Regions from separate parts of the Actinocorallia sp. B10E7 genome, predicted to be linked through region 2. Evidence: predicted binding sites of a transcription regulator. Region 2 holds the regulator's gene; each other region holds the start of a gene.
The links. The regulator LexA, encoded in region 2, represses DNA repair genes until DNA is damaged. The targets are predictions, from matches to a motif close to TCGAACANNTGTTCGA.
Positions count from the first base shown of each region.

Region 1: uvrA (excinuclease ABC subunit UvrA) is a predicted target of LexA. The motif match lies at 2,340-2,355, and genes of this name have one in related genera.
Region 3: recA (recombinase RecA) is a predicted target of LexA. The motif match lies at 3,437-3,452, and genes of this name have one in related genera.

Region 1 is NZ_JBDPLZ010000015.1:104,473-110,190, reverse strand. It holds gene uvrA (excinuclease ABC subunit UvrA) at 1-2,218, opposite strand, end outside; gene ABGB12_RS32940 (TetR/AcrR family transcriptional regulator) at 2,389-2,961, opposite strand; gene ABGB12_RS32935 (hypothetical protein) at 3,026-3,622, shown strand; gene ABGB12_RS32930 (methyltransferase domain-containing protein) at 3,597-4,391, opposite strand; gene ABGB12_RS32925 (Rieske (2Fe-2S) protein) at 4,485-4,886, shown strand; gene uvrC (excinuclease ABC subunit UvrC) at 4,981-5,718, shown strand, end outside.
Region 2 is NZ_JBDPLZ010000019.1:25,021-30,738, reverse strand. It holds gene ABGB12_RS34490 (vitamin B12-dependent ribonucleotide reductase) at 1-1,194, opposite strand, end outside; gene nrdR (transcriptional regulator NrdR) at 1,333-1,788, opposite strand; gene ABGB12_RS34480 (hypothetical protein) at 1,947-2,144, opposite strand; gene lexA (transcriptional repressor LexA) at 2,220-2,900, shown strand; gene ABGB12_RS34470 (nucleotidyltransferase family protein) at 2,955-3,662, opposite strand; gene ABGB12_RS34465 (SRPBCC domain-containing protein) at 3,774-4,610, opposite strand; gene ABGB12_RS34460 (helix-turn-helix domain-containing protein) at 4,603-5,163, opposite strand; gene leuS (leucine--tRNA ligase) at 5,249-5,718, opposite strand, start outside.
Region 3 is NZ_JBDPLZ010000002.1:454,819-460,536, forward strand. It holds gene ABGB12_RS07200 (ATP-dependent helicase) at 1-1,290, opposite strand, end outside; gene ABGB12_RS07205 (regulatory protein RecX) at 1,507-2,088, opposite strand; gene recA (recombinase RecA) at 2,214-3,329, opposite strand; gene ABGB12_RS07215 (ATP-grasp domain-containing protein) at 3,572-4,435, shown strand; gene ABGB12_RS07220 (hypothetical protein) at 4,558-4,878, shown strand; gene ABGB12_RS07225 (glutathionylspermidine synthase family protein) at 4,882-5,718, shown strand, end outside.

The DNA of each region.
Region 1 (5,718 bases), on a different contig from region 2:
TGATGTTGAAGGAGAACCGGCCGGGCTGGTAGCCGCGGACCTTGGCCTCGGTGGTGGAGGCGAACAGCTTGCGGATGTGGTCGAACACCCCGGTGTAGGTGGCCGGGTTGGAGCGCGGTGTGCGCCCGATCGGCGACTGGTCGACGTGCACGACCTTGTCGAGCTGCTCCAGCCCCAGGATGCGCCGGTGCCTGCCCGGGACGGTCTTGGCCCCGTGCAGCTGCTTGGCCAGCGCGTTGTAGAGGATGTCGTTGACCAGCGTGGACTTGCCCGAACCGGACACCCCGGTGACCGCGGTGAACACCCCGAGCGGGAACGTCACGTCCACGTTCTGCAGGTTGTTGGCGCTCGCGCCCTTGACCGTGATCTCCCGGCCCTTCTGCCGGGGCCGGCGCAGCGCGGGAACCTCGATCGAGCGCCGGCCCGACACGTACTGGCCGGTCAGCGACCTCTCCGAGGCCAGGAGCTCCTCGACGGTCCCGGAGACGACGACCTGGCCGCCGTGCTCGCCCGCGCCGGGACCGATGTCGACGACCCAGTCGGCGGCCCGGATGGTGTCCTCGTCGTGCTCGACGACGATCAGGGTGTTGCCGATGTCGCGCAGTCGCAGGAGCGTCTCCAGCAGGCGGGTGTTGTCGCGCTGGTGCAGCCCGATCGACGGCTCGTCCAGCACGTAGAGCACGCCCACCAGGCCGGAGCCGATCTGGGTGGCCAGCCGGATGCGCTGGGCCTCGCCGCCGGCCAGGGTGGCCGAGGCGCGGTCCAGGGTGAGGTAGTCCAGGCCGACGTCGAGCAGGAAGCCCAGCCGCGCGTTGACCTCCTTGAGCACCTGCTCGGAGATCTGCCTGTCGCGGTCACCGAGGTCCAGGGAGCGCAGGAACTCGGCGCACTCGCCGATCGGCATGGCCGACACCTGCGCGATGGACCGGCCGGCGACCTTGACCGCCAGGATCAGCGGCTTGAGCCGCGCGCCCGCGCAGGCCGGGCACGGGATCTGGCGCATGTATCCCTCGAACCGCTCGCGGGAGGCGTCGCTCTCGGCCTCGGCGTGCCGCCGCTGGATCCACGGGATGACGCCCTCGTAGTCGGTGTAGTAGGAGCGCTTGCGCCCGTACCGGTTGCTGTAGGAGACGTGGACCTGGGCGGTGCTGCCGTGCAGGATCGCCTTGCGGGCCTTGGCCGGGATCTGCCGCCAGGGCTCGTCCAGCGCGAAGCCCATCTCCGCGCCGAGCCCCTGCAGCAGCCGCTGGAAGTAGTCGCTGAAATGCCCGCCCGACCAGGGGCCGATCGCGCCGTCGGACAGCGAGCGCTCCTCGTCGGGGACGACCAGCTCGGGGTCGACCTCCATGCGGGTGCCCAGGCCGCTGCACTCGGGGCAGGCGCCGTAGGGGGAGTTGAAGGAGAAGGAACGGGGTTCGAGCTCCTCGAAGGACAGGTCGTCATACGGGCAGTAGAGGTGTTCGGAGTACATCCGCTCACGGCCCGGATCGTCCTCGGGGAGGTCGACGAAGTCCAGGATCAGGGTGCCGCCGCCCAGCGAGAGGGCGGTCTCGATCGAGTCGGCGAGGCGCCGCCGCGCCGACTCCTTGACCGCCAGCCGATCGACGATCACCGAGATGTCGTGCTTCTCCTGCTTCTTGAGCTTGGGCGGGTCGTCCAGCCGGACCGCGGCCCCGTCGACCAGCGCCCGGGAGAAGCCCTTGCTCTGCAGCTCGCGGAAGAGCTCCTGGTACTCGCCCTTGCGGCCGCGGATCACCGGCGCCAGCACCTGGAACCGGGTGCCCTCGTGCAGCTCCATCACCCGGTCGACGATCTGCTGGGGGGACTGCCGGGAGATGGCCCTGCCGCACTCGGGGCAGTGCGGCTTGCCGATCCTGGCGTACAGCAGCCGCAGGTAGTCGTACACCTCGGTGATCGTGCCGACGGTGGAGCGCGGGTTCTTGGAGGTGGACTTCTGGTCGATGGAGACCGCGGGGGAGAGGCCCTCGATGAAGTCGACGTCGGGCTTGTCCATCTGGCCGAGGAACTGGCGGGCGTAGGCCGACAGGGACTCCACGTACCGGCGCTGGCCCTCGGCGAAGATCGTGTCGAACGCGAGACTGGACTTCCCCGAGCCCGACAGCCCGGTGAACACGATCAGGGAGTCCCGCGGCAGGTCCAGCGAGACGTCCTTGAGGTTGTGCTCGCGCGCGCCGCGAACGACAAGACGATCATGCACGGTGTGTTTCCCCAGCTCATCGAGACGGCCCCGGACGGATAAGCGGGGCCGGAAACAGGCTAACCACGGGGACCGACAATTCGTTCCGGATTTCGTCACGGATCCGGTGCGCCCGTCGTCACCGTACACGTGTTCGAACACCGTCTGCCACCGATACGGAGGCTCTCCGCCTACGAGTCGTCTTCGAGCAGCGCGCTCAGATGGGAGCGCAGGTGCTCCCGCACCTCCTGGGGGGTGACCTGCCCCGGATAGAGCAGCAGATGCAGGGAGAGCCCGTCGATCAGGGCGTGCAGGCGTCCGGTCTCGTCCTGGTCCAGGCCCATGGCCCGCACCAGGTCGGAGACGAATCCCCGCAGGTCGCGGTGGACGCCGTTGGTCAGCTCCTGCAGCTCCGGGTCGTGCCGGGCCTTGCTGATGAAACCGAACCACACCTCGGCCTCGAACCGGCGCTCGTCGTCCATCGGGATGATCTGCTCGCAGTAGGCCAGGACCTGGTCCAGCGTGCTCCCGGAGGGGGACAGCGCCTCGATCCGCGCGGTCGTCCTCTCTCCGACCAGGGACATCGCCGAGGCGATCAGGTCCCTCTGCTCGGGGAAGTAGTGGCGCAGCGCCCCGGGGGAGCAGCCCGCCTCGGCCGCGACGGCCCGGACGGACACCGCCTCGACGCCGTCGCGCGAGACCACCCGCCACAGCGCCTCGGTGAGCTCTCTGCGGCGGGCCTCGTGGTCGACGATCCTGGGCATCCTTTTTTGTAGCACAACTGTGTTGTAATCTAAAAAGTACAGTCGTGTGAAATAAGGGGTGCCGATGCTGGTCGCGATGATCGTCGGAGCCGAGGCGGCCTTCTGGGTCGTCCTCGCGCTGGGGCTGCTGGCCCGGTACGGGCTGCACATGCCCCGCCTGGGCGGCGCGCTGCTGCTGGCCGTGCCGCTGATCGACCTCGTCCTGCTGACCGTCACATTCCTGGACCTGCGGGAAGGGGGGAAGGCCGGCTTCGCCCACGGGCTGGCCGCCGTCTACCTGGGGGTCTCGGTCGCCTACGGGCACCAGATCATCAAGGGGATCGACGCCTGGACGGCGTACCGCTTCGCCGGGGGACCCCGGCCCGTCAAGCGGCGGAAGGGCGGTCTCGAGCATCTCCGGCACGAGGCGTCGCAGGTCGGCCGCCACGTGATCGCGTGGGCGACGGGTTCGGGCCTGCTCCTGCTCGGGATCTGGTACGTCGGGGACGCCGAGCGCACCGAGTCGCTCTTCCACCTGGTCAGGCTGTGGACGCTGATCCTGGTGATCGACGCCGCCGTCATGCTCTACGACGTGCTCGCGTTCCTCAAGGGCGGCGGGCCGAAGACGGCGAAGGAGGCCGAGGGCGCGCCTGAGCTCACGGAAGCCGCGCGTAGGCGGTGAACTGAGGGACGAAGAGCGTACGGGGGAGGGCGCGGCGTTCGTTGCGCCGGAAGGCCTTCTCCCAGCCCGCCAGCTCTTCCTCGGTGGCCAGACCCTCGACCAGCAGGGTCTCACGGGCGGCCCAGGCCGGTCCGTGCATGCTCGAGGGCAGCTCCACGATGTCGATCCTGCCCCGGAAGTCGAGCAGCTTCAGCCCGGCGGTCACCAGCAGCTCGTCCAGGTGGAGCCCCACGCCGAGGTCGCCGCCCCGGCGCAGCAGCAGTTCGGTGTAGCGGCTGTGCAGCTCGAAGGAGGCGGGATCCACCGGGCCTCTGATCCGCATCATCGTCAGGTCGCTGTCGGCCAGGTACACGCATCCGCCGGGGCGGACGAGCGTGGCCAGGTGGTCGACGATGCGCTGTTCGGCTCCGCCGTTGTGCGCCAGGACATGACGCATCATCACGAGATCGAACCGGTGTTCGGGGAGTCCGGTGTCGTCCGCGGGGGCCACCGAGACCTCCACCGGAAGGTCGCCTTCCGCGGCGAGCGCCCGGGTCACCGCGAGCGCCTCGCGGTCCCGGTCCACCGCGTGGACGTGGCCGTCGGGAAGGACGAGCTGCGCCAGCCGCTGGGTGACGGCTCCCGGACCGCAGCCCACGTCGGCGACACGGGCTCCGGGCGCCGCTCCGGCGTGGGTCCACAGCTCGCGTTCCGCGCGCATCGCGGCGTCGGCCATGAGCTGGTAACGCGCGATCTCCAGATCGCTCATCGCCAGCGGGTAGTCCGGCATGGCGATATCCCCCCTTGTGTCCAGTATGTCACTAGGGGGCGCCGTCCGCCGACCCGGTTCGGGGCATCGGAAACCGTCGGCCAAGATGGTCGCATGGCTGAAGAACTCACACGACGTACGGCACTGGGAGTGGCCGGTCTGACCGGACTGGCGGGAATCGCCGGCTGCGCCTCCGGCAGCGGGCCGGAGACCCCCGCCAACCTCTCCGGCAAGGAGGTCGCCAAGATCGCCGACGTCCCCGTCGGCGGCGGGCGGCTGAACAGCGAGCTGAAACTGCTGGTCACCCAGCCCACCGAGGGCGTCTTCAAGGTCTTCACCTCCAAGTGCCCCCACCAGGGATGCGGCGTGAGCACTCCCAAGGACGGCATCGCCGACTGCCCGTGCCACGGGAGCGAGTTCGACATCACAGACGGCTCGGTCAAGAAGGGCCCCGCCACGAGCGGGCTGCGGGAGTACCCGGCGGAGGTCAAGAACGGAGCCGTCGTCGTCCTCTGAGCGGTATGAGCCCGGGGGGCGACCCCCAGACCCCCGCTGAGGGTTCAGATGATCCTCGCTGCGCTGTGGTCATCTGAGCCCTTAGTCTGACGGGGTGGCAGATCCCGCGTCCTACAGACCGGCCCCCGGGACGATCCCAGAGACCCCGGGGGTCTACCGCTTCCGTGACGAGCACGGCCGGGTCATCTACGTGGGCAAGGCCAAGAACCTGCGGGCCCGCCTGAACTCCTACTTCGCCGACCACGCGGGGCTCCACGTCCGCACCCAGAACATGGTCACCACCGCGGCGTCCGTGGAGTGGACGGTGGTGGGCACCGAGGTCGAGGCGCTCCAGCTGGAGTACTCCTGGATCAAGGAGTACGACCCGCGCTTCAACGTCCGCTACCGGGACGACAAGTCCTACCCCTACCTGGCCGTGACCCTGAACGAGGACTTCCCCAGGGTGACGGTCATGCGGGGCGCCAGGCGCCGCGGCGTGCGCTACTTCGGCCCCTACTCCCACGCCTGGGCCATCCGCGAGACGGTCGACCTCCTGCTGCGGGTCTTCCCCGTGCGCACCTGCAGCGCCGGGGTCTTCAAACGGCACGGGCAGATCGGCCGGCCCTGCCTGCTCGGCTACATCGGCAAGTGCTCGGCGCCCTGCGTCGGACGGGTGGACCAGGCCGGGCACCGGGCCCTGGCCGAGGACTTCTGCGACTTCATGACCGGCAACACCGGCCGTTTCCTCAAGCGGCTGGAGCAGGAGATGTACGCCGCCGCCGAGGAGGAGCAGTTCGAGACGGCGGCCCGCCGGCGCGACGACCTCCGCGCCCTGGAGCGGGCGCTGGAGAAG
Region 2 (5,718 bases):
CTTGACGAAGGGCTCGACGTCGAAGGTGTTGTCGGCGCGCAGGAACTTCAGCAGGTTGATGCTGGCCAAGTTGCACGAGGAGTTGTCCAGGTGCAGGTACTCCGAGCAGGGGTTGGACGCGGTGATGCGGCCGGACTCGGGCGAGGTGTGCCAGTCGTTGATGGTGTCGTCGTACTGGATGCCCGGGTCGGCGCACTCCCAGGCGGCCTGGGCCATGAGGCGGAAGAGGTCCTTGGCGCGGACGGTCTCGATGACCTCGCCGTTCAGCCGGGCACGCAGCCCGAACTCGCCGTCGGTCTCCACGGCGCGCATGAACTCGTCGGAGACGCGGACGCTGTTATTGGCGTTCTGGTACTGGACGGAGACGATGTCCTTGCCGCCGAGGTCCATGTCGAACCCGGCGTCGCGCAGGGCCCGGATCTTGTCCTCTTCACGGGCCTTGGTCTGGATGAACTCGGCGACGTCAGGGTGGTCCACGTCCAGGACGACCATCTTGGCGGCGCGGCGGGTGGCGCCGCCGGACTTGATGGTGCCGGCCGAGGCGTCGGCGCCGCGCATGAAGGAGACCGGGCCGCTGGCGGTGCCGCCGGAGGAGAGCAGCTCCTTGGAGGAGCGGATGCGGGAGAGGTTGACGCCGGAGCCGGAGCCGCCCTTGAAGATGACCCCCTCTTCCTTGTACCACTCCAGGATCGACTCCATCTGGTCGTCCACGGAGAGGATGAAGCAGGCGCTGACCTGCTGCGGGGACTTGGTGCCGACGTTGAACCAGACCGGCGAGTTGAAGCTGAAGACCTGGTGGACCAGGGCGTACTTGAGCTCGTGCTCGAAGATCTCGGCGTCCTCGTCGGACGCGAAGTAGCCGTGCTCGCGGCCGGTGTCGGCGTAGACCCGCACGACCCGGTCGACGAGCTGCTTGAGGCTCCACTCGCGCTGCGGGGTGCCGACCGCGCCGCGGAAGTACTTCGTGGTGACGATGTTGGCCGCGTTGACCGACCAGAAGGCGGGGAACTCCACGCCGCGCTGCTCGAAGTTGATCGAACCGTCACGCCAGTTCGTCATGACGACGTCGCGGCGCTCCCATTCGATCTCGTCGTAGGGGTGCACTCCGGGCTTGGTGAAGATGCGCCGCATCTTCAGGCCCTTGCGCACCGCGGCCTTGCCACGACGAGCCGGTCCGCTGACCGTCTCGGTCATGTCTCCCCCTCACTGGGCCCCCTTCGTCAGGGCCCTTGCTCACACATGACTGACCACACCCCTCTCCCGGCTCGCCGGGGGAAGGGTGTGATTTTTGACTGTGCGCTCGCGGTCAGTACAGCGAGTTCGCCGGCTTCCTCATTCCGGCGAGCCCGTGCCACGCAGAGCGTTGATCTCTTTCTCGAAGTCGTCGATCGACTCGAAGCCCCGGTAGACCGAGGCGAAACGCAGGTAGGCGACCTCGTCCAGCTCCCGCAGGGGGCCCAGGATCGCCAGTCCGATCTCGTGGGACTGGATCTCGGCGGCCCCGGTCGCCCGGATGGCCTCCTCGACCTTCTGCCCCAGCAGGGCGAGCGCGTCCTCGTCGACCGGGCGGCCCTGGCAGGCCCTGCGCACCCCGGCGATGATCTTCTCCCGCATGAAGGGCTCGGTCACCCCGCTGCGCTTGGCCACCATCTGGAGCACGGTCTCCTGGGTGGTGAACCGCTTGCCGCACTCGGGGCAGGAACGACGGCGCCGGATGGCGGCGCCGTCCTCGGTGGACCGGCTGTCGATCACCCGGCTGTCGGGGTGACGGCAGAATGGACAGTGCACGTCCCTGCTCCTTCCCATGGACCGGGGTCGACTATTCACCAGGAGACCACAACTTGTGGCGAGTTACATCCGTGTAACTACTAGATGTTGTGGTCCAAACCTAGGCCCCCGACACTCCCTTCGCAAGCTGGAACGGCGGCCTCCGCGGTAGAGCCTGGTCACACGGGCCCCGGCGGCGTGTCGCGCGACGGAGGACCGGCTTCGGCGCGTCCCGAGCCGCCGCCGACGGGCGGGCGACCCGGAAACACCCATTTCTTGACGCATTCCTCGAATCGGTTTTCGATAGAACGGATGTACGATATTCCGAGCGGGTCCACCGGATCGGCCGTGCCAATCTCGAACAATTGTTTGATCATTGTCCGGGAACACGCTAACGTTCTGTGGCGCGAGCCACCACGACGAGAGCACACGAGACAGGAGGCGAAGGCGCCATGGGCAAGGTCTCTCAGACGCCTGAGGAACCCCTGGACGAGACCGGCCTCACCCAGCGCCAGCGCATGGTGCTCGAAGTGATCCGGGATTCGGTCCAGCGGCGCGGCTATCCGCCGTCGATGCGCGAGATCGGCGAGGCGGTCGGGCTGACCAGCACCTCCAGTGTGTCGCATCAGCTGCGCACCCTGCAGCGCAAGGGCTTCCTGCGCCGTGACCCCAACCGCCCCCGCGCGGTCGAGGTGCGCATGCCCGGCGGACGCCCCGTGCGGGCCGCCGAGCCGTCGGAGGCCTACGAGGAGGGCCCTGCCCCGGCGTACGTGCCGCTGGTGGGCCGGATCGCGGCCGGCGGGCCGATCCTGGCCGAGGAGTCCATCGAGGACGTCTTCACCCTCCCCAAGCAGCTCATCGGCGAGGGCGAGCACTACCTCCTGAAGGTGCAGGGCGACTCGATGATCGAGGCCGCCATCACCGACGGCGACTGGGTGGTGGTGCGCCGGCAGCCCGACGCCGACAACGGCGACATCGTGGCGGCGATGATCGACGGCGAGGCGACGGTGAAGACGTTCAAGCGCCAGGACGGGCATGTCTGGCTGCTGCCGCAGAACTCCGCCTACGACCCGATCCCCGGCGACGCCTCCAGCGTCCTGGGCAAGGTCGTCGCGGTCCTGCGCAAGATCTGAGCTCCGGCACGACGAGAACGCCGCCCTCGCGCAGGAGGGCGGCGTTCTCGTCGTTCAGGCGGCCCAGCCGAGGACGCGCAGGTCCCGGTTGGCCTCCTTGAGGTCCTTGGCGGTGTCGATGCCGCGCCAGTACCCGTCGATCTCGTACGCGCCGAGCCGCCCCTCCCCGGCGAGCCGGGGGAAGGTCGCGGTCTCGTGGTCGCCGAGGTCGGGCAGCAGGTCCCGCATGCCCGGCTCGAAGAGGTACACCCCGGCGTTGACCCAGTGCGGCAGCACCGGGGCCTCCTTGAAGCCCGTGATGCGCCCGTCCTCGGCGATGTCGACGATCCCGTAGGGCGACTTCAGCGCGGTCACGCCCAGGGTCGCCAGCGCTCCGGAGTCGGCGTGGTGGCGCTCCAGGTCCTCCAGCGGGAAGCGGGTGAGGATGTCCCCGTTGAGCCCCAGCCAGGGCTCGTCGGGGAAGGGCAGGGCGCGGGAGGCGTACTTCAGCCCGCCGCCCCGGCCGAGCGGGCGTTCCTCCACCGCCACGCTCACCCGGAGCGGGAAGGCGCGGCCCAGGACGTGCCGCCGCAGCATCTCGGCCAGGTGGCCGCAGGAGACGACCACGTGCTCGACGCCCTCGGCGGCCAGCCACTCGAGCTGGTGCTCGAGGATCGGCTTGCCTCCGACGTCGACGAGCGCCTTGGGCACCCGGTCGGTGTAGGGCCTGAGCCGGGTGGCGTTGCCGCCGGCCAGGATCACCGCCTGCCGCACCTGAGTCACGGTGGAACCTCCTCTTTCGGAACGGCTCCAGCGTGCCGGACGGACGTTACACCTGAATGACCTGAACCTGACGCTTTGTTACGTTTGGTTCAGACCTATCCGAGAAAAGGATCAAGCCTCCGCCCAGATGGGCCGCCGGTCGGGGAATTCCAGGTACCGGCGCAGTTGCGCCACCCCCGAGAGCGAACCGCACCAGGCGGCGAAAGGCGGGTTCTCCCGGTCGAAGCCGCTCTGGACGAACGTCAGCCTGGTACCGCCGTCGGAGTCGGCCAGCTCCCAGGTGGTGATGCCCGGGACCCCCCAGTCGACGCTCGCCTTCCGCCCCGGCTCCAGTTCCACGATCTTGGCGCCCACGGGGTCGTTCTCGAAGCCCCCCATGGCGTAGCGGCCGCCCACGAACGGCTCGATCTCGATCGGGTAGCCGAACCACTCGGTGGCCTTCTTCCCGTCGGTGAGCGCGTCGAAGACCTCGTCCCTCGCCGCGGCGATCAGCACCTCGCTCCTCAGCTCGCCTCCGGCGAAGTCGCACCAGCCGGTGACGGGACGGCCCTCCACCCGGTCCACGAGGTTGGCCACCGCCAGGTACCAGAAGGTGAACAGGACGTTCTGGATGCCCTCGCCCCGCCGCGCCGCCTCGGGGTCGACGCCGGTCTGCACGACCGTGATCAGCGTGCCGCCGTCCTCCTCGGCCAGCGAGAACTCCGTGGTCGTCTCGACTCCCCCGAGCGTCCAGGCGTAGCGGAGCGTGTCGTCGTCGACGTGCAGGAGCCGCTGGTGCGGCGCGTCCCCCTCGGGGGTGTAGCGCCCCCAGAACTCGTAGCGCCCGGGCAGTTCCACCCGCGCGTGCTCGGCCAGCCACTCGCGTATGAGCGCGGGGTCGGTGAGCGCCTGGCGCACCTCCTTGATCGGCGCGGAGGTCCGGGCGACGATCTTCATCGGTTCAGTCATCCTCTTGCTCCTTGGGGTAGCACGCCACCACGAGCTTGAAGGCGTCGCCCTCGGCTCCGCCGTAGCGCGTGAACAGGTCCTGCAGCGTGTGCCGCAGTTCGTCCAGGAACTCCTGCCGCCGCTCGGGGGCCATCCGGATCTCGCCGGAGACGCCGAGCGAGGGCAGTTCGGAGGCCGCGGGGTCGAGCCTCGCGACATCGGCCTGGACCTCTTCCATCAGGTCGAGCAGGTAGCCGAGACTCATCGCGTCCTGCGCCCCGCGCAGTCCGCCGAGCCGGCCGACCAGCCGCGGGGACATCCAGTACGACCTCGCGGTCGCCTGGTAAACCCCCTCGTGGACGGCGCGGACCTTCCGTTCGGCCACCCGCGTGACCAGCCCGGCCTCCTCCAGCAGCTTCACGTGGTAGTACACGCGCTGCTTGGACTGGCCGAGCCGCTGGGCGACCTCTCCGCAGGTGCGGGGTTCGGCCAGCAGCCGCAGCACCTCGATGCGCTGCGGCTTGAACAGGATCTCGGCCTGTTCGATCTGCTCCAGGTACAGGACGTCTCTCATCGCAAAATCAGTTTTTATGTAAAAACTGATTTTGTCAATGGGTCCGAAGGAAGGGCCGCCCCGGCGGGACGGCCCTTCGGCAGGGTCAGACGACGATGTTGACGATCTTCGGTGCGCGGACGATGACCTTGCGGACGGTGCCGTCGCCGATCGCGGCCCGGACCTTCTCCGAGTCCAGCGCCAGCTTCTCCAGCTCGTCGGCGGCGATGCCCGGAGAGACCTCCAGACGGTCGCGGACCTTGCCCGAGACCTGGACCACGCAGGTCACCGACTCCTGGACCAGCAGAGCCGGGTCGGCGACCGGCCACGGCACCCGGGCGATGGAGCCGCTGTGGCCCAGCTTCTCCCAGCCTTCCTCGGTGATGTACGGGGCGGTGATCGACAGCAGGACCGCCAGGGTCTCGGCGGCCTCGCGGACCGCCGGGTCGGCCGCGCCGGGCCCGGAGTCGATGGCCTTGCGGGCCGCCGAGGTCAGCTCCATCATGCGGGCGACCGCCACGTTGAAGCGGTGCGCCTCGACCAGGCGGGTGACCTCGTCGATCGTGTGGTGGGTGA
Region 3 (5,718 bases), on a different contig from region 2:
CGCGACGATCTGCTGCGCCAGCACGTCCAGCGGGTTGCGCGGGTAGCGCAGCGCCTCGATCAGCCCCGCCCGCATCCGCTCGGCCACCACCGCCGCCTGGACCAGATCGCCCCGGTACCTGGGGAAGATCACCCCTCGGGACACCGCCCCCACCTGGTGCCCGGCCCGCCCCACCCGCTGCAGCCCGCCCGCCACCGACGGCGGCGACTCCACCTGCACCACCAGGTCCACGGCGCCCATGTCGATCCCCAGCTCGAGGCTGGACGTGGCCACCACCGCCGGCAACCGCCCCTCCTTGAGCGCGCTCTCGATCTGCGCCCTCTCCTCCTTGGACACCGACCCGTGATGCGCCCGCGCCACCTCCACGGCCCCGCCCCCGGCCGCCCGTGCCTGGAGGGGGTCGGGGAGGCGGGCGGCGGCGAGTTCGTTGAGGCGGGTGCAGAGGCGTTCGGCGAGGCGGCGGCTGTTGGCGAAGACGAGGGTGGAGCGGTGGGCGTCGATGAGGGAGAGGATGTGCTCCTCGACGTGGGGCCACACGGAGCGGCGGCGGGAGCCGGGGGCGTCGGGGAGGTCCTCGGCGGGGACGGTGACGCTCAGGTCGAAGACCTTGGCGTCGGGGGGCCGGACGGTGGTGACGGGAGAGGAGCCGCCGAGGAGGGCGGCGACCTCCGGCAGGGGGCGGACGGTGGCGGACAGGCCGACGCGCTGGGCGGGGGACGCGAGCAGGTCGTCGAGGCGTTCGAGGGAGAGCGCCAGGTGGGCGCCGCGTTTGGTGGCGGCGACGGCGTGGATCTCGTCGACGATCACCGTCTCGACGCCGCGGAGGGACTCCCTGGCCTGGGAGGTCAGCAGGAGGAAGAGGGACTCGGGGGTGGTGATGAGGATGTCGGGCGGGCGGGCGGCCAGACGCCGCCGCTCGCCGGAGGGGGTGTCGCCGGAGCGGACGCCGACCCGGATCTCCGGCAGGGGGAGGCCGAGCCGGCGGGCGGCCGCACGGATGCCGGCCAGGGGCGTGCGGAGGTTGCGCTCGACGTCGACGGCCAGGGCCTTCAACGGCGAGACGTACAGGACGCGGCAGCGGTGCTTCGGGTCCGGCGGGGGCGGGGCGGAGGCCAGCCGGTCCAGGGACCACAGGAACGCGGCGAGGGTCTTGCCCGACCCGGTGGGGGCCACCACCAGCGTGTGCTCCCCGCGGGAGATCGCCCGCCAGGCCTGCGCCTGCGCCGCCGTCGGCCGCTGGAACGCCTCGGCGAACCACGCCCGGGTCGCCGCGGAGAACTCCTCGATCATCCTTCCATCGTGCCTCCTCCCGCCGACGGAATCCGCCGACGGTCTCGGGGCCGCGGCTCTGTACGCTTCCCCCATTTTTGTAAAGAAGGTTTTCTGAATGTGGTAGGGGCGTTTACCATGGTCCCGTCGGTCCTGCGGTGTGCGGGGGCCACCGCGGCACCGCGGAATCGCGGCGCCCTGACCCCCATCGCCCGTCCGGGCCGTCCCCCCGTCCGGTCAGCCGTCGAAGAACCCGTCTTCGGGGAGTCCGTCGGGGTCGGCGCCCTCGCCGGCCAGGGCCTCCTTGACGACCCGGTAGGCCAGGCCGGGGGAGTAGCCCTTGCGGGCCAGCATGCCGACCAGACGGCGGGTGCGCCGGTCGGGGTCGAGCGAGCGGGTCGTGCGGAGCTTGCGGGAGACCAGGGTCCGGGCCGCCTCCTCGAGGTCCTCGGGGTGGAGCTCGGAGACGGCCTCCTTGATCGTCTCGTCGGCGACGCCGCGGCGGCGCAGCTCGGCGGAGAGCGCCCGGGGGGCCAGGCCCTTGCCGGTGTGGCGGGAGCGGACCCAGGCCTGGGCGAAGGCCTCGTCGTCGATCAGGCCGACCTCGGTGAAGCGGCCCAGCACGTGGTCGGCGACCTCTTCGGGGATGCCCTTGCGGGCCAGGGCCTCGGCGAGCTGGGACCGGGTCCTGGGCGAGAGGGTCAGCAGCCGCAGGCAGACCTCCCGCGCGGCGGCCTCGGGATCGGCGGGCGGCCTCGGCGCGCCGCCGGCCTCCTCGGCGCGCTCCCCTCGGGAGCGGCTGTTCCTGCGACCGGCCATGCGGACTTCCTTCCTCCTCCGGGCCGCCGAACGGCGGTCCCCGGAGTTCGGCGTCGGGGCGGCCGGACGGCCGGGGGGCGGCCCGGGGCGGGCGCGGTGGGGGTGCGCCCGCCCCGGAGGGCCGGTCAGTCGCCGGGCTTGGGAGCCGAGGCGGTGCGGGTGCGGCGGGCCGGAGCCGGGGCCGCGGCGGGCTCGGGCGCGGCGGGAGCCGCCGGGGCCGCCTGGGCGTCGGCGGGGGCGTCCACGCGGGGGCCCACACCGAGCTTCTCCTTGATCTTCTTCTCGATCTCGTCGGCGGTCTCGGGGTGGTTCTTGAGGTAGTTGCGGGCGTTCTCCTTGCCCTGGCCGAGCTGGTCGCCCTCGTAGGTGTACCAGGCGCCGGACTTGCGGACGAAGCCGTGCTCGACGCCGAGGTCGATCAGACCGCCCTCGCGGCTGATGCCGACGCCGTACAGCAGGTCGAAGTCGGCGACCTTGAAGGGCGGGGCCATCTTGTTCTTCACGACCTTGACGCGGACCCGGTTGCCGACGGCCTCGGTGCCGTCCTTGAGGGTCTCGATGCGGCGCACGTCCAGCCGGACGGAGGAGTAGAACTTCAGCGCCCGGCCGCCCGTGGTGGTCTCGGGGGAGCCGAACATGACGCCGACCTTCTCCCGCAGCTGGTTGATGAAGATCGCGGTGGTCTTGGTCTGGTTGATCGCGCCGGTCAGCTTCCGCAGCGCCTGGGACATCAGGCGGGCCTGCAGGCCGACGTGGCTGTCGCCCATGTCGCCCTCGATCTCGGCGCGGGGCACCAGCGCCGCCACCGAGTCGATGACCACGAGGTCGACCGCGCCGGAGCGGATCAGCATGTCCGTGATCTCCAGCGCCTGCTCGCCGGTGTCGGGCTGGGAGACCAGCAGGGCCTTGGTGTCCACGCCGAGCTTCTCGGCGTAGTCGGGGTCGAGCGCGTGCTCGGCGTCGACGAAGGCGGCGATGCCGCCCATCTTCTGCACGCTGGCGACCGCGTGCAGGGCGACGGTCGTCTTACCGGAGGACTCCGGCCCGTAGATCTCCACGACCCGGCCGCGGGGCAGCCCGCCGATGCCGAGCGCGATGTCGAGGGAGATGGCCCCGGTGGGGATCACCTCCATGGGCGCGCGCACCTCGTCGCCGAGGCGCATGATCGAGCCTTTGCCGAACTGGCGTTCGATCTGGGCGAGGGCGGTCTCGAGCGCCTTCTCGCGGTCGTTAGCTGCCATGGTCTGCCCCTGTCGGGTCGGGTTCTTCTTGCTGGTGTTCGTCATCTCGGGAACGACGCTACGCCGGTCCACTGACAAAACGCGGCCCCCGCGACACCGTCACTCTACCGAACATAAATTCGATCGAGGCCGCACTCGCCGACGGCTCTCCGATACGTCCGGAACCGGCGCGGGAATCGGGCTGCGCGGTGAGCGCGCGGCGACGTACCCTGGCGCTCAGACGATCAAGCGGGGGCTGGCTGATGACCCTGACCGTTCTGTTCTGCGCCGATCCGCTCGATCCTCGGCGCGTGGATCCGCACTTCGCCCGTGAGGCCGACACCGTCCGGGCCACGGGAGGCGCCCTGGCGCTGCTCGACCACGACCTGCTGTGCCGCGGCGAGGCGGCCGAGGCGGTCCGTCGGGTCCCGCGCGGCGCCGGCGGGCTGTGGTACCGGGGCTGGATGGTGACGGCGGCCGAGTACCACGCGATGTCCAAGGCGCTGGCGGACCGCGGCGGCTTCCTCATGACCCCGCCGGACGGCTACCGGCGCGCCCACGAGCTCCCCGGCTGGTACGACACCTTCGCCGGGCTGACGCCGCCCAGTGTCTGGCTGCCGCTCGTCCCGCGCGAGGCGCCTTCGCCGGAGCGGCTGGCCGAGGCGGTGCGGCGGCTGCCCGGCGGTCCCGGAGTGGTCAAGGACTACGTGAAGTCCCGCAAGCACGAGTGGGACGAGGCCTGCTACGTCCCCGACCTGCACGACGCGGAGGGCCTGCATCGCGTCGTCCGCCGCATGGTCGAGCTCCAGGACGACTTCCTCAACGGAGGCGTGGTCGTCCGCGTCTTCGAGGAGTACGACTCGGCCGAGGCCCGCGTCTGGTGGATCGACGGGGATCCCGTCCTCGTCGGCCCCCACCCGGACACGCCGGACGCCGAGTGCGTACCGGCCCTCGACCAGGTCCGGCCATCCGTCCGGGCCCTGGGCTGCCGTTTCGTCACCACCGACCTGGCCCGCCGCCCGGACGGCGCGTGGCGGGTGGTGGAGGTCGGAGACGGTCAGGTCAGCGATCTTCCGGCGGGTGCCGATGTGGGCGACCTTTACTTTCATCTTCCGGATCCCGGCTGAAGGTGAACCAAATCGTCTCTCCGGCGGTCTGAAGACCGTGTGTCGCTGTTCTAGAGCAAGCGGTACCCCTACAATTCGTGCGCATCGCTTCAACGGAGGGACCCCCCATGCTCCGGCGCCGTATGAGTTCCCGGGCCGTCAAGGTCGGCATGCTCGGCACCCTGTCGATGTCCCTGGCCGCCTGCGGAGGCTCCAGCTACACCGCTTCCTGCGTGGACGGGTACAGCTACAGCGGCGGCCAGTACAAGCTCGTCGATGACGACGACTGCGACTTCGGCGGCGACGGCGGGCGTTACTTCTGGTACTACGGAGGCACCGCCACCAGCTCCGGCTACATCTACAACGGCACCACGCTGAAGCCGCGCAAGGGCGAGATCAAGTCGAAGTCCGGGCGCACCCTGCAGCGCGGCGGCTTCGGCAGCGGCTTCAGCGGCGGCGGCTGATCCGTGCGAAGAGAACGGTCCCGGCCCCGCGAGGGCTGGGAGGCGAAGATCGAGTCCCAGGGGCTCGCCTACCACCGCACGGCCCACCCGGAGAACCTGACCCGCCCCTACTGGGACGAGTCCGTGCATTACGTCCTGGAGATGGACGAGGTACTCCGGCTGGAGGAAGTGGTCGAGGAACTCCACCGCATGTGCCTGCAGGCGGCGGAGCACGTCGTCGAGACGGGGCGTTACGAGGTGCTCGGAATCGACGAACGCCTCGCCCCCGCGATCGAGGAGTCCTGGAGGCGCCGCGACCCGCACCTCTACGGGCGCTTCGACCTGCGCTACGACGGCGCGGGCCCCGCCAAGCTCCTGGAGTACAACGCCGACACCCCCACGTCCCTGGTGGAGAGCTCCATCATCCAGTGGTACTGGAAAGAGGACGTCTTCCCCGCCGACGACCAGTGGAACTCCATCCACGAGCGGCTGGTCGACCGCTGGAAGGAGATGCGGCTGCGGGAGGGTCCCGTCCACTTCACCTGGACGGAGGCCGACGAGTCGGGCGAGGAGATCATGACGATCTCCTACCTGCAGGAGACGGCCGAGCAGGCGGGCCGGCCGGGCGTCTCCCTCCCGATGGAGGCCGTCGGCTGGGACGGGGAGGACTACTGCGACCTGGCGGGCGAGCGGATCAAGACGTTCTGCAAGCTCTACCCGTGGGAGTGGATCGTCCACGAGCCCTTCGGCGCCTTCGTCGACGAGGCCGACTGGATCGAGCCGATGTGGAAGATGCTCCTGTCCAACAAGGGCCTGCTGGTCCTGCTCTGGGAGCTGTTCCCCGGCCATCCGAACCTGCTG